Regions from separate parts of the Paraburkholderia sabiae genome, predicted to be linked through region 2. Evidence: riboswitches for the same ligand, from Rfam matches in the RefSeq annotation. Region 2 holds a riboswitch; the other holds the start of a gene.
What was found. A riboswitch is a leader RNA that binds a small molecule or an ion and turns the genes downstream of it on or off. The one in region 2 is predicted to bind ZMP and ZTP.

Region 1: another riboswitch for ZMP and ZTP. It lies ahead of glyA (serine hydroxymethyltransferase); the one in region 2 lies ahead of QEN71_RS10935 (LysE family translocator).

Annotation. Positions count from the first base shown of each region.
Region 1 covers NZ_CP125295.1:5,846,116-5,853,588, forward strand. Annotated here, with positions in the region: gene QEN71_RS26225 (GspH/FimT family pseudopilin) at 1-189, opposite strand, end outside; gene nrdR (transcriptional regulator NrdR) at 361-852, opposite strand; gene glyA (serine hydroxymethyltransferase) at 859-2,106, opposite strand; ZMP/ZTP riboswitch at 2,291-2,405, opposite strand; gene ydfG (bifunctional NADP-dependent 3-hydroxy acid dehydrogenase/3-hydroxypropionate dehydrogenase YdfG) at 2,608-3,354, shown strand; gene ybgC (tol-pal system-associated acyl-CoA thioesterase) at 3,490-3,969, shown strand; gene tolQ (protein TolQ) at 4,138-4,815, shown strand; gene tolR (protein TolR) at 4,826-5,272, shown strand; gene tolA (cell envelope integrity protein TolA) at 5,269-6,312, shown strand; gene tolB (Tol-Pal system beta propeller repeat protein TolB) at 6,429-7,473, shown strand, end outside.
Region 2 covers NZ_CP125295.1:2,429,114-2,436,586, reverse strand. Annotated here, with positions in the region: gene QEN71_RS10945 (MFS transporter) at 1-1,381, shown strand, start outside; gene QEN71_RS10940 (YodC family protein) at 1,916-2,197, shown strand; gene QEN71_RS10935 (LysE family translocator) at 2,292-2,924, opposite strand; ZMP/ZTP riboswitch at 2,965-3,073, opposite strand; gene QEN71_RS10930 (DMT family transporter) at 3,120-3,437, opposite strand; gene QEN71_RS10925 (winged helix-turn-helix transcriptional regulator) at 3,514-3,933, shown strand; gene QEN71_RS10920 (epoxide hydrolase family protein) at 3,950-5,104, opposite strand; gene QEN71_RS10915 (superinfection immunity protein) at 5,141-5,449, opposite strand; gene QEN71_RS10910 (M20 family metallopeptidase) at 5,620-7,080, shown strand; gene QEN71_RS10905 (malate/lactate/ureidoglycolate dehydrogenase) at 7,181-7,473, shown strand, end outside.

The DNA.
Region 1 (7,473 bases), 3.2 Mb from region 2:
CTCGCCGCGCGCATAACTGAGTGTGGACAACAGCGCGCGTGCGCGTGCGTCGACCTGATCTCGCGCATGCCATGCAACGAACGAAGGCACCGTCAACGTTGCGAGGATCGCCAGCAGCGCGATCACTACGAGTGTTTCGAACAGCGTGAACCCACGGCGCGCGCGCCGGATTTGAGCATCCTGTTTCATCAGCATTCCTTGATTTCGCCAAGAACGCGATGACTCTATCGGCACGTAGGAACGCCCACAATTAGCCGGATGGCCAGGTGGCGGACGCACGAATCCCTGCACGAGAATGTCCGTGCATCAGGTGAATTCGTGGAAGAACTTCAGGGAGAGAAAATGCGGATACGCGAGAAATCAGCGCTTGCGCGAAGGCTTCGCGGGCGCGGCCGGAGCGTTCATCCGGCGAAACTCTTCAATGACGTCTTCGAATTCGGAGACATCTTCGAAACGCCGGTACACGGAAGCGAAGCGCACGTACGCGATGGTGTCGAGCGCACGCAGTTCGTTCATCACGAGTTCGCCAAGACGCTCGCTGCGCACTTCGCGCTCGCCGCTGCCGAGCAGTTGATACTCGATGCGCGATGCGGCGGCATCGACGGCGTCGGCAGCAACTGGACGCTTGCGCAGCGCCAGTTGCATGCTCGCGACGATCTTGCGGCGATCGAATTCCGTGCGGCTGCCGTCCTTCTTCACGACCGAGGGCAACGCCAGCTCGACCCGCTCGTACGTCGTGAAACGCTTGTCGCAGGCCGGGCAACGGCGGCGGCGCCGGATCGCGGCGCCGTCTTCCGACACACGCGAGTCGACGACCTGTGTGTCCTCATGCCGGCAGAAGGGGCAGCGCATGGTGGCTTAGCGGTAAACCGGAAAACGCTTCGTCAGCTCGGCGACCTGCGCGCGAACGCGCTCGATCGTCGCCGTGTCTTCCGGGTTGTCCAGCACGTCAGCGATCAGGTTGCCGACCTGCTCGGCTTCCTTCGTGCCGAAACCGCGCGTCGTCATTGCAGGCGAGCCCAGACGGACACCGCTCGTCACGAACGGCTTTTCCGGATCGTTCGGAATCGCGTTCTTGTTGACGGTGATGTGCGCCGCGCCGAGCGCCGCTTCCGCAGCCTTGCCCGTGATCTTCTTCGCGCGCAGGTCGACCAACATCACGTGGCTTTCCGTGCGGCCCGACACGATGCGCAGACCGCGCTTGACGAGCGTCTCAGCCAGCACGCGTGCGTTCTCGACCACGCGCTGCTGATATTCCTTGAACTCGGGCGCCAGCGCTTCCTTGAACGCGACAGCCTTGCCGGCGATCACGTGCATCAGCGGACCGCCCTGGATGCCCGGGAAAATCGCCGAGTTGATCTGCTTCTCGAATTCGGCCTTCATCAGGATCACGCCGCCGCGCGGGCCGCGCAGGCTCTTGTGCGTGGTCGTCGTGACGAAGTCGGCGAACGGCACCGGGTTCGGATAGACGCCCGCGGCGATCAGGCCGGCGTAGTGCGCCATGTCGACCATCAGATACGCGCCGACCGACTTCGCGATCTTCGACAGACGTTCGAAGTCGATGCGCAGCGCGAACGCCGATGCGCCCGCGACGATGATCTTCGGCTTGTGTTCCTGCGCGAGCTTTTCAGCCGCGTCGTAGTCGATGTCTTCGGCTTCGTTCAGGCCGTAGCTGATCACGTTGAACCACTTGCCCGACATGTTGACGGGCGAGCCGTGCGTCAGGTGGCCGCCGTGCGCGAGGCTCATGCCCATGATCGTGTCGCCCGGCTTGAGCATCGCGAAGAACACGCCCTGGTTGGCCTGCGAACCCGAGTTCGGCTGGACGTTCGCAGCTTCGGCGCCGAACAGCTGCTTCACGCGGTCGATCGCGAGCTGCTCGACGACGTCAACGTATTCGCAGCCGCCGTAGTAGCGCTTGCCGGGATAGCCTTCGGCGTACTTGTTGGTGAGCTGCGAGCCCTGTGCGGCCATCACGGCCGGGCTCGTGTAGTTTTCCGACGCGATCAGTTCGATGTGCTCTTCCTGACGGCGGTTTTCGTCCTGGATGGCGTTCCAGATTTCCGGATCGACGTTGGCGATGGTGCTTTGGGCTCTGTCAAACATGCTGGTTCCGTTAAGTGTGTTCAGGTTGACCGGATCGTGCGCAGGTCGTGTGCCGAGAGCGTAGTAGGTACGCAGCACTGCTGGCCACTGCTGATGGTGGGAGCCTTGACGTGGCGTATGAAGGAGGTGCCGCACACGCGAGTCAGGACAACCACCGGCAGCGCAAACGACGGCGCGCGCGAAACATGGCTGCCCAGGCGAACGGCAAAACGGCACCCTGCGCTTCACGGTGGGACGCTCCACCTTGAACCCGTCACGCTTGACAGCGTTGGGTTCTATCGCCAGTCACGCAGGGATGAGCGCGTTAGTTTATTGGAACCGTGTCGAATAGGCAACCAAGCCGGCAAGCGCCCCGCGTAGGCCGTCCGAAGCCCCGTCGTGCCGTTGCAGAGGCCACCGGGAGGCCCGCTCGAACGTGCCTTCGCGCGGCGGGGTCATTCTTGCCGCATCGCCCCATTGGAAGTAGGCTTGTGGCCTTTCTTCACCGACCAGGGAACAGCAATGATCGTGTTCGTCACCGGCGCGTCCGCAGGGTTCGGCGCCGCTATCGCCCGGGCTTTCGTCAAAGGCGGCCATCGCGTCGTCGCCACCGCGCGCCGCAAGGATCGTCTGCAGGCGCTCGCCGACGAACTCGGCGACAACCTGCTGCCGTTCGAGCTCGACGTGCGCGACCGCGCCGCCGTCGAAGCCGTCCCCACCGCGCTGCCCGCCGACTTTGCCGCCGTCGACGTGCTCGTCAACAACGCCGGCCTCGCGCTCGGGCTCGAGCCCGCGCAGCGTGCCGTGCTCGATGACTGGACCACGATGATCGAGACCAACTGTACGGGTCTCGTGCAGGTCACGCGCGCGTTTCTGCCGGGCATGATCGAGCGCAATCGCGGGCATGTGTTCAATCTGGGCTCGGTAGCGGCCTCGTGGCCGTATCCGGGCGGCAACGTGTACGGCGCGACCAAGGCGTTCGTGCGCCAGTTCAGTCTGAATCTGCGCGCGGATCTGCACGGCACGCCCATCCGCGTGACGGACATCGAGCCGGGGCTGTGCGGCGGCACCGAGTTTTCGAACGTGCGTTTCCGCGGCGACGACGAGAAGGCTGCGAACGTCTATCAGAACGTCCAGCCGCTCACGGCCGAAGACATCGCCGATTCGATCTACTGGATCGCGACGCGCCCCGCGCACGTCAACATCAATACGATCGAACTGATGCCCGTCGCGCAGTCGTTCGCTGGTCTGAACATTCATCGCGGCTGAGGTCACGAAGGCGCTGCGTCGGGCCGCATGTATCAGTCACATGCAGCGGCGTCGATGCAGCGCCTGTCGCGCCGGTAAAACACATTCCGCTACAGAAGTGCCCAAAAATGCGGCGCCCTTTTGCGTTCCGGTAAAATGCGCGCCATGAATATGTCTGACAGTCAGTCCGGCGCGGAAGTCGGCGGCTTTATCTGGCCGATTCGCGTGTATTACGAAGACACCGACGCCGGCGGCATCGTGTTTTACGCGAACTACCTGAAATTTTTCGAGCGCGCGCGCACCGAATGGCTGCGCGCGTGCGGCGTCGATCAACGCAAGCTCGCGGATGAAACGGGAGCGCTCTTCGTCGTGCGCAGCACTGCCCTCGACTATCGCGCGCCCGCCCGGCTCGACGACATGCTGCGCATCGTCAGCCGGATCGAGAAGCTTGGCCGCGCGTCGGTGGATTTCGCCCAGGAAGCCTGGCGCGGCGACACGCTGCTGGCGACGGGCACGATCCGCGTCGGTTGCGTCGATTCGAAATCGATGAAACCGGCAGCCATTCCTCCGCCGGTTCACGCCGCTTTGCAGCGCGAACCGGACTCAAACGGCGCCAGCATGTCAACGGCTGCTTAATAAGCGCCGTTAATGGCTGGACAGTGAACTCGTAACGGTCACAACAAGACCAAGCATGGTTCGGCGAAGGACCCGCCGAAGCTTCCGGTTTGCCAACTGAATGCCAACCGAACGCTTCGACCCACCTTGCAGCCGGACGCCCCACCCGGGACGTTACATCGAACCTATATGAACACTACACAAGATCTGTCGATCATTTCCCTCGTTCTCAATGCGAGCCTGCTGGCGCAGGCAGTGATGGCGCTGCTGTTGTTGCTGTCGCTGATGTCGTGGACTTTCATCTTCCGCAAGTGGTTTGCGATTCGCCGTGCGCGGGCGCAGACTGAGCGTTTCGAACGCGATTTCTGGTCGGGCGGCGACCTGCAGGCGCTGTACCAGAGCGCCGCGAACAACCGTCACACGATCGGCGCGCTCGAACGTATTTTCGAGTCGGGCATGCGCGAGTTCCTGAAGGGCAAGGAAAAGCGGATCAACGATCCGGGCGCGATTCTCGACGGCGCACGCCGCGCCATGCGCGCTGCGTTCCAGCGTGAAATGGACGTGCTCGAAGCCAACCTCGCGTTCCTCGCTTCCGTTGGTTCGGTCAGCCCGTATATCGGTCTGTTCGGCACGGTGTGGGGCATCATGAATGCGTTCCGCGGCCTCGCCAACGTCCAGCAGGCCACGCTCGCGAACGTCGCGCCCGGCATCGCCGAGGCACTGACGGCAACGGCCATCGGCCTCTTCGCCGCGATCCCCGCCGTGGTCGCCTATAACCGTTACGCGCACGACATCGATCGCCTCGCGATCCGCTTCGAAACCTTCATCGAAGAGTTCTCGAACATCCTGCAGCGTCAGGCCCATTAAGGAGTCCACGATGGCCGGTTCAGTTCGTTCCAGCATGCGCGGCAGCCGCTCGCGCCGCGCGATGGCCGACATCAACGTCGTGCCGTACATCGACGTGATGCTCGTGCTGCTCGTGATTTTCATGGTGACGGCGCCGCTCGTGGCGCCGTCCATCGTGAATCTGCCGACGGTCGGCGGCGCCGCGCCGCAACAGCAGACGCCGCCCGTCGTCGTCAACATCAAGGCCGACGGCAACATGAATGTGAAGTACAAGGACGACGCGGGCGCGACCCAGCAGGAGACGATGACGCAGGCCGATCTGCGCAGCTTCGTCACTGACCGTCAGGCTTCGCACCCCGATCAGCCCGTCGTGATCGCCGCCGACAAGACGGTCAAGTATGAAGTCGTGATGAACGTGATGTCCGACCTGAAGGCTCGCGGCGTCAAGCGCGTTGGATTGCTCGTCAAATCGCAATGACCCGCCGAGAGAAAAACGTCTACCCGTTACAGCCGCCGCGCGAGCGCGGTACCGGCCGCGCCGTCGCGCTGGCCGTGGTGATGCACGTGTTGCTCGGGTTCTTCCTGTATCACGGCATCCACTGGCAGAACAGCACGCCGGCTGGCGCCGAAGCCGAACTGTGGACGGAAGTGCCCGACGTGCCGACGCCCCGCCCCGTTCCGCCGCCGCCCGCACCTGCGCCCGTCAAGCCGGCGCCGCAGGTCAACGACGAAGAAGCCGACATCGCGCTGCAGGAGAAGAAGCGCAAGCAGCAGCAGGAAGCGCAGCGTCAGGCCGAACTCGCCGAGCAGCAGCGTCAGCAGAAGCTGCAGGCCCAGCAGGAAGCCGAGGCGAAACGCCAGCAGCAACTCGCGGCCGACCAGGCCGCGGCTGCCGCCGCCGCGAAGCTCAAGCAGCAGCAACAGCAACAGCAGGCTGAAAAGCTCAAGCAGCAGCAACTCGCCCAGCAGAAGCAGGATCAGCTGAAGAAGCAGCAGGAAGAGCAGCAAAAGCAGAAGGAGCAGAAGGAACAGGAAGCGAAGCAGGCTCAAGCCGAAGCGCAGGCCAAGGCTGACGCGGCGAAGGCCGCGAAGGCCAAAGCCCAGGCGCAGGCACAGGCCGATGCCGCGAAGAAGCTCGACGCGGAGCGCCGTCAGCGTCTCGCCGCGCTGCAGGGTATGGCGGGCGGCGAAGGTTCGACGGGCAACGGTCTCGCGAAGAGCGGCACGGGCACGGGTTCCGGTGGCACGGCGACATCGCCCGGCTACGCGGATAAGGTCAAGCGCCGCGTGCAGCCGAACATCGTCTGGTCGGGTGATACGTCGGGTCTCGAGACCGTCGTTTCCGTGCGTTGCTCGCCGACGGGCACGCTGCTGAGCGCGACGGTTACGCGCAGCAGCGGGAACGACGCATGGGACGCCGCCGCGCTGCGTGCGGTCCAGCGCTCGGATCCGATGCCACAGGACGTCAACGGCAAGACGCCTGAAAGCTTCAAGATCACACTGCGTCCGGCCGCCTGACATGTCGTTTCCGATTCGCACGCTGTTGCGCGCGGAGCGGGAACGATTTCTGCTCAAGCCGGTCTGTTTGCAGTTGTGGAGTGTTAGAAATTCGTTTTATGGGGAATTTATAAACAATGAGTTTGATGACCAAGCTAGGCCTGCGAGCACTCGTAGCGTCGTGTCTGATCGCCGCGGGCGGTGCCGCCCATGCACAACTCAACGTGCTCGTGACGGGCGTCGGTTCTACGCAGTTCCCGATTGCCACGGCAAATTTTGCCAACGAGGCAAATTCTCCCCAGCAGATCAGCACGATCGTCCGCCAGGATCTTCAACGTAGCGGTAAATTCACCAACATCGACGCAGGCAGTGCGCCCGTTTCGGAAGGTGATTCCGTCGATCTCGGCGCATGGAAGGCAAAGGGCGCGAACGCGTTCGTCGCGGGTAGCGTCACGAAACTGCCGAACGGCCAGTATCAGGTGCGCTTCAAGCTGTACGACACTGTCAACCAGCAAAGCCTCGGCGGCCTCGAGCTGGTCAGCCCGGAAAGCGGGCTGCGCATGAGCGCGCACAAGGTGGCTGACTACATCTACGCAAAGCTGATGGGCGGCCGCGGCGTGTTCGCGACGCGTCTGTCGTACGTGATCAAGACGGGCAACCGCTATCAGCTGCAGATTTCGGATTCGGACGGCCAGGACGCGCACATCGCCCTGTCCAGCCCGGAGCCGATCATCTCGCCGGCATGGTCGCCGGACGGCACGAAGGTCGCGTACGTTTCGTTCGAAAAGAAGAAGCCGATCGTCTACATCCATGACCTGCCGACGGGCCGCCGCGTGGTCGTGTCCGACCAGAAGGGCAACAACAGCGCGCCCGCCTGGTCGCCTGACGGCCGCACGCTCGCCGTCGCGCTGTCGCGCACCGGCAACACGCAGATCTTCGCCGTCAACGCCGATGGCAGCGGTCTGCGCCGCCTGACGCAAGGCAGCTCGATCGATACCGAGCCGTCGTATTCGCCGGATGGCCAGTCGATCTACTTCACGAGCGATCGAGGCGGCCAGCCGCAGGTCTACAAGATGTCCGCCAGCGGCGAGTCATCGGGCGGCGCGCAGCGCGTGACGTTCACGGGTAACTACAATACGAGTCCGCGCGTGAGCCCGGACGGCAAGCAGCTCGCATATATCT
Region 2 (7,473 bases):
ATTGTTCGTCGGCGCGTTTCTCGCGCCGCTCGATTACTTCATCGTCAATCTCGCGTTGCCTGCGATTCACACGGGGCTGAATGCCACCGACGCGCAATTGCAACTGATCGTCTCTGCCTACGCGTCGGCGTATGCAGTGCTGCTGATCACGGGCGGTCGACTCGGCGATCTGTTCGGACGGCGGCGCATGTTCATGACGGGCATGGCGGGCTTCGTCGTCGCGTCGGCGCTGTGCGGCTTCGCGCCGAATGGTCATGTGCTCGTGATCGCGCGCATCGTGCAGGGCATGGCGGCTTCTGTGATGGCGCCGCAAGTGCTCGCGACCGTGCGCGCCGTCGTGCCGCTGCATCAGCAGACGCGCGTGATGGGCTTCTATGGTTTCGTGTTCGGACTCGCGTCGATCGTCGGGCAACTGGGCGGCGGGGCGCTGATCACGTATCGGCCGTTCGGCCTCGACTGGCGGGCAATCTTCCTGATCAACATTCCCGTCGGGATTCTGGCGTTCGTCGGCGCGTGGAAGTTCGTGCCTGAGAATCAGCCCGACACGCGCGAGGGCGTCGACCTGAAGGGCGTCGCGTTGCTGTCGCTGGTGTTGCTGCTGCTGATCTACCCGATGACGCACGGCCGCGAAGCCGGCTGGCCGTGGTGGACGTTCGGGATGTTCGCGCTCGCGGTCCCCGCGCTGGCCGCGTTTATCGGAGTCGAGCGTCAGGTCGAGCGCCGCGGCGGCAGTCCGCTCGTCGATCTGCAACTGTTCCGCAACCCGGCTTTCTCGACGGGGCTCGTGATCGCGTTTCTGTTCTATTGCAACAGCGCGTTCTTCCTCACGTACGGTATCTATCTGCAGACAGGGCTGCACTGGACACCGCTGCAATCCGGTCTCGCGATCATGCCGTTCGCGCTCGGCTTCGTCGCCGGGCCGCTGACGTCACCCGCCGTCGTGCGGCAGATCGGCGCGCACGTGCTGACGCTCGGCTTCTCGATGATGGCCGTCGGCTTTTCGATCACAGGCTGGGCCGCGACGCACGCGGCGCTCGGCACGCTGTTCTACGCAGGGCTCGTGCTTGCCGGCGTCGGACAAGGGCTCGTGCTGCCGTCGATCATGCGCATCGTGCTCGGCGAAGTCGAACCGTCGAAGGCAGGGCTCGCGTCCGGTGTCGTGACGTCGACGCTGCAGATCGGCTCGGCATTCGGCACGGCCGCGATCAGCGGTGCGTTCTTCGGCGCGCTGTCGGCGCATGCGTCGGCGGCCGGCTATGCGTATGCGTTCCAGCGCAGTCTCGCGATCAACGCGGTGCTGATGGTGGTCTGCATCGCACTGAGCGTGACGCTCGTCCGGCATCAACAACGCGCTTATCGGCGCACGATCAAAGCGGCTTAGGGAAAATCCCGAGTCACTGCATTTTTGTAATTCGACAGAACAAAAATACGCGTGAAAATCGGCCGATAACGTTTTCACCCATTACAGTCATACCATTTCAGCCATCGTGCATTGCGCATTGCAACTGATATATCCATTCAGCAGTGATGCGCATATTCACAGGTGACAATCGATTATCACGGCTGCAACGCTTTTAATCCGCGTTAACTCGGACGATGTCACCAGTATGACAGCGGCTCGTCAGGTGTATTTACGTATACCCGATGTACCCAGCCTAAACTTCAGCTGGGTCAATGTTGCGCGACAACATGACGCCTTTGCCAGCATACGATTCCCGGACTAAACAATAACGAACGAACGTTCGGTATATATGCGGTTCTATTCCGGTTTTGCTGAAAACGCTTCCAATAAAAAATACTTGCTGACGAAATATTCAATTGTTAATCTTCGTCCACTCTTATTAATTCCGTTGGACCGCGGTGCGTTTATGGCAGTGAATTTTCAGCCAGCCTAATGCTTATAACGGGGACATCCATGCTGACTGCTACTTTCGACGCATTTGAAACGACGCAACAAACGGTGCAAATCAATGTCGGGGACGTGGTGACGCTCAAAGCGGGCGGCTCACGTATGACGGTGACGTATGTCGGGCCGGTTGCCCGTAAAACGGGTGAATGGCTCATTTGCCAATGGTTCGACGACCATGGCGAACTGCGTCAGGAAACGTTCGCGCCAGATGAAGTGCGGCTCCAGCCGCGCTCGATTCCGGCGGGCTCGGTGCATTTGCGCAAATTCGTTCGCATCGTTTCGCCTTGAACGCGACGACGCGCCAGAAGGCGCCTTCGCATGCTTCTTTCTACCCCTTCATGACAGACGCCGGGTGCATCAGCCAGCCCGGCGTCGTGCATTTTTAGCGCCGCGCTTCCGTCGCCATTCTCACGGCGAGACCGGCGAGCACGGTGCCCATTAGCCAGCGCTGAACGACGAGCCACGTCGGCTTGCGCGCGAGAAACACGGCAATCGATCCCGCCGTCATCGCCACCGTCGAGTTGACGGAAATGCTCAATACGATCTGAATCGCGCCGAATATCAGCGATTGCCCGAGCACGCTGCCGTGTTGCGGATCGATGAACTGCGGCAACAGCGACAGATACAGCACCGCGATTTTCGGATTCAGCAGATTCGTGATGAAGCCCATCGTGAAGAGCTTGCGCGGGCTGTCGACGGGCAGGTCGCGTACCTGGAACGGCGAGCGTCCGCCCGGCTTGACTGCCTGCCACGCGAGATATAGCAGATAGAGCGCGCCGCCGAATCGCAGCGTGTCGTACGCGAACGGCACGGCGAGCAGCAGCGCCGTGATGCCGAACGCCGCGCAGAACATATAGACAACGAAGCCGAGCGCGACGCCGCCGAGCGAAATCAGGCCGGCCGTGCGGCCCTGGCAGATCGAGCGCGAGATCAGATAGACCATGTTGGGCCCCGGCGTGAGCGCCATGCCGAGCGCGACGAGGGCGAATGCAAGCAGATGCGAGGTGTGAGGCATTGCGTGAGCTCCGTGTGAAGGAAAACCATTCGAAGAATCGCAGCAAGGCCCAGGCGCGCGGCTTGACGGAATGCCGCTGGTGATGCGGTTCCGGTTCGCGTTTCCCGGTGGTGATCCACCTCGTATGAGCGCCAGTCGCGCGAACCGTGCCATTGTTGCGCTATGCGTCCACACATGCCAGAGACAGAAACGGCCCTAGCCGTCGATACACTTGAGCGCGGCGGCCGCCGCGACGATCAGCACCATGCACGCGATACGCGGCGCCGACACAGGGTCGCCGAACAGCACGATGCCGAGCAACGTGATGCCCAGCGAGCCGATGCCCGTCCACACCACGTACGCGGTGCCCGCGGGCAGATGCTTCATCGCGAGCGTGAGCAGGAAGACGCTCGCGAGGGCAGCCGCCACCCCGCCGACGCTCGGCCACAAGCGCGTCCAGCCATTGGCATACTTGAGCGAAAGGCCCATCAAGATTTCGACGATGCTTGCAGCCAGCAGGATTAACCACGCCATCACTACCTCCATTTGAAGAATGGAGGCAGCGTAGAGGTATAGTCAGTCGCTGCCCATTACGCACCTTCTGGTAACCATGTCATTGCCCGCGCCCGTTCATTCCGCCGACACCGCGAACGCAGCGGAGCACACCGGCAACGTGTTCGACGAAGCCTGTTCGTCGCGGCTCGCGCTCGAACTGATCGCGAGCAAATGGACGCTGCTGATCCTGCCCGCGCTACAGGACGGGCCGATGCGCAACAACGCGCTGCTGCGCAAGATTGGCGGCATTTCGCAGAAGGTGTTGTCGCAGACGTTGCGCGAACTCGAGCGCAACGGGCTCGTGATTCGCGACGTGCGCGGGACGAAGCCGCTGCATGTCGAATACCGGTTGAGCGCGCTGGGTGTGTCGTTGAGCGACGCGCTCGTCACGCTCGACCGATGGGCAGAAACGCATGGCGGCGCGCTCGACGCCGCGCGTGAGCGCTACGACGCGTCGGCGCAGTCGCATCGATAGCGATGCCGTTGAAGCGTCACTTGCGCAGCGGCCGGAAGAACCGCCGTATCTCTTCGGCGAGCAGCGCGGGCTGTTCCATCGCGGCGAAGTGACCGCCGTGCGGCATGTCGGCGAATTGGGTGACGTTGAACACGCGCTCGATCCACGAGGGCGGCGGCTGGCTGATTTCCTTCGGAAAGCGGGCGAAGCCGAGCGGCGGCGTGACGCGCTGACCCGGCTCGAAACGCAGCGGCCGCGCGCGCGTTTCCGCATAGAGCCGCATCGACGAACCAATGGTTTGCGTATGCCAGTACAGCGAGAGATCGGTGAGCAGTTGATCCTTCGAAAACACGCGCTCGACGTCGCCGTCGCAATCGCTCCACGCGCGAAACTTCTCGACGATCCACGCAGCAAGACCCGCAGGCGAATCGTTCAACGCGACGGCTGCCGTGTTCGGCTTCGTCGCGTGCATGTGTGCGTAGGCGCCTTCGCCATCCGCGAATACGGCTTTCGATGCGAGGAAATCGCGCTCTTCCTGCGTGACGGACGGATCGTCGGGCGCGACGCCGGGTGCATACGAACTCGGCAAAAAGTTGAGATGAATGCCGTCGACATGCTGCGCGTGATTCGCGGCCAGCGCGATCGATACGGCCGCGCCCAGGTCGCCGCCTTGCGCGCCGAAGCGTTCGTAGCCGAGACCGCGCATCAGCTCGACCCACAGATCGGCGATCGCGTACACCGACATGCCGGGCTTCGCGGGGCGCTCGGAAAAACCGTAGCCGGGCATCGACGGCACGACGACGTCGAACGCATCGGCGGGATCCGCGCCGAATGATGCGGGATCGCATAGCTGCGGCAGCAGTTCCTCGAACTCGATGAACGAGCCGGGCCAGCCGTGTGTGAGGACGAGCGGGTAGGGCTTCGGACCGATACCGCGCCGGTGCACGAAATGCACGCCGAGACCGCCGACCTGCGCGACGAACTGCGGCGCCTGATTCAGCCGGGCCTCCGTCGCGCGCCAGTCGTAGCTGCGCGCCCAATAATCGACGAGATCGCGCAGATAGTTCAGGTCGGTGCCGAGCGTCCACGGCGCGCTGTCGAATGCATCGGGCCAGCGAGTCTGCTTGAGGCGCGTCCTCAGTGCGTCGAGTTCGAAATCGGCAATCGAAATCTGGAACGGCGTGATTTGCATGGGTTGTGTCCCTTGTCGTTGAGGGTATGCACGACGCTATTTCGGCGGGCGATTGCGCGACTCGCGCATCTGCACGCGTTCACCCAGCATCTTCGTGAAGGTTTTCATGCTGATGACACGCCGCGAACGCACGACGTCGCCTTCCAGGTTGACGGGCGGATTCGGCTGAAACGCCCAGTACAGCGCGACCAGCCAGCCGAACACCGTCCAGCCCATGCAGGCGTTGAACAGCGCGATGGTCAGCATGTCATGGCGCTTGCGGCGATCGGCGACGATGGACGGCAGGAAATACAGCCCCAGCGCGGCCACGGTCGCGACGACCTGAACGATGATGTTGTTGCCCATCGAAGCCTCCCCAGGCGCGTTGCTTATCCGTTCATTGTCGCGCGAACGGGCCGTATCCGCTTGTGGCGTTGAAGGCAGATTGCAAGGCTTCCTCCATGGTTCCCACGTATTCGGCAACGCGGGCCATAGGGTCTATCATGTGCGTTTCGACTGCACCGGATAGGGCCACCATGATCTCCGACGAAACCCAACAGGCTCAAAGGCTGAACCCCGACACACTGCGCGAATTCGTCGATCGCAAATGGAACGATGAGATCGTGCCGGCGCTCACCGACTACATCGCCGTTCCCGCCAAGAGCCCGGCCTTCGATGTCGACTGGGAAAAACACGGCTACATCGAACGCGTCATCACGGAAGCCGCGAAGTGGGCCGAACAGCAGCCCGTGCGCGGACTGAAGCTCGAAATCATCCGTTTGCCGGGACGCACGCCCGTGATCTTCTTCGAATCGCCCGCCACGCGTTCGGGCAGCACGGAAACGATCGTGCTGTACGGCCACCTCGACAAGCAGCCGGAATTCGACGGCTGGCGCAACGACCTCGGTCCGTGGACGCCGAAACTCGAAGACGGCAAGCTCTACGGCCGCGGCGGCGCGGACGATGGTTATGCGATCTACGCGAGCGTCACGGCGCTGGCCGCGCTCGATGCGCAAGGCATCGAACGGCCGCGCTGCGTCGGCCTGATCGAGACCTGCGAAGAGTCGGGCAGCTATGACCTGCTGCCGTATGTCGATGCATTGCGCGAGCGGCTCGGCAAGGTCGGGCTCGTCGTGTGCCTCGATTCGGGCGCGGGCAACTACGACCAGCTGTGGCTGACCACGTCGCTGCGCGGGCTGGTGTCGGGCGATCTCGAAGTGCAGGTGCTCGACGAAGGCATTCACTCGGGCGGCTACGGCGGCATCGCGCCGTCGAGCTTCCGCATCATGCGCCAGATGTTCGAGCGTCTTGAAGACGCCGCCGACGGCACGTTGCTGCCGAAGGGCTTCCATTGCCCGGTGCCGCTGGATCGTCTGAGCGAAGCGGAAGCGACCGCGAAGATTCTCGGCGACGACGTGTGGAAGAAATTGCCGTGGGCCTGCGGCCAGGACGGCGGCCCCGTGCTGCCCACCACCACCGATCCGAAGGAAGCGCTGCTCAATTCGACGTGGCGTCCGTCGCTGTCGGTGACGGGCGCGGCGGGTCTGCCATCGCTCGCCGATGCCGGCAACGTGCTGCGTCCGCGTACGGCGTTCAAGCTGTCGCTGCGTCTGCCGCCGCTCGTCGATGCGGAACATGCGGTGCAGCAGTTGAAGTCGCTGCTCGAATTCGATCCGCCGTACAACGCGAAAGTCACGTTCAAGCCCGACGCGGGCGCCGCGACGGGCTGGAATGCGCCGGAACTCGCGCCGTGGCTCGGTACTGCGCTGAACGACGCGTCGCGTCAGCATTTCGGCGCGGATGTCGCGTTCATTGGGCAGGGCGGCACGATCCCGCTGATGAACGTGCTGAAGGCGGGCTTCCCGACTTCGCAGTTCATGGTGTGCGGCGTGCTCGGACCGAAGTCGAACGCGCACGGTCCGAACGAGTTCCTGCACGTGCCGTACGGCAAGAAGCTGACGGCGTCCGTCGCCGAAGTGATTGCCGCCGCGCCCTGATACGCGCTGCAAGCACTGACGGGCGCTGTCCGTTTAACGGAAGGAACCGCCCGGTTCCTTCCGCTCCATCACGCACGATCCTGATCGAGTCCATCTCCGAATGAACGCTGCCACGACGTCTGCTCCCCGCATTCCTGCCGCCCGTCTGCACGAATATGTGCGCGCCATCTGGGAGCAGGCGGGCAGTTCGGCGCGTGAAGCCCAGCTTGTCGCCGATCACCTCGTTGCCGCCAATCTGACGGGACACGATTCGCATGGCGTCGGCATGATTCCGCGCTATGTCGAGTCGTTGCGCGAACACGAGTTGAAGCTCAACGGCCATGCGAGCGTCGTGAAGGACGTCGGCGCCGTGCTCACGATCGACGGCGGCAAAGGCTTCGGCCAGGTCGTCGC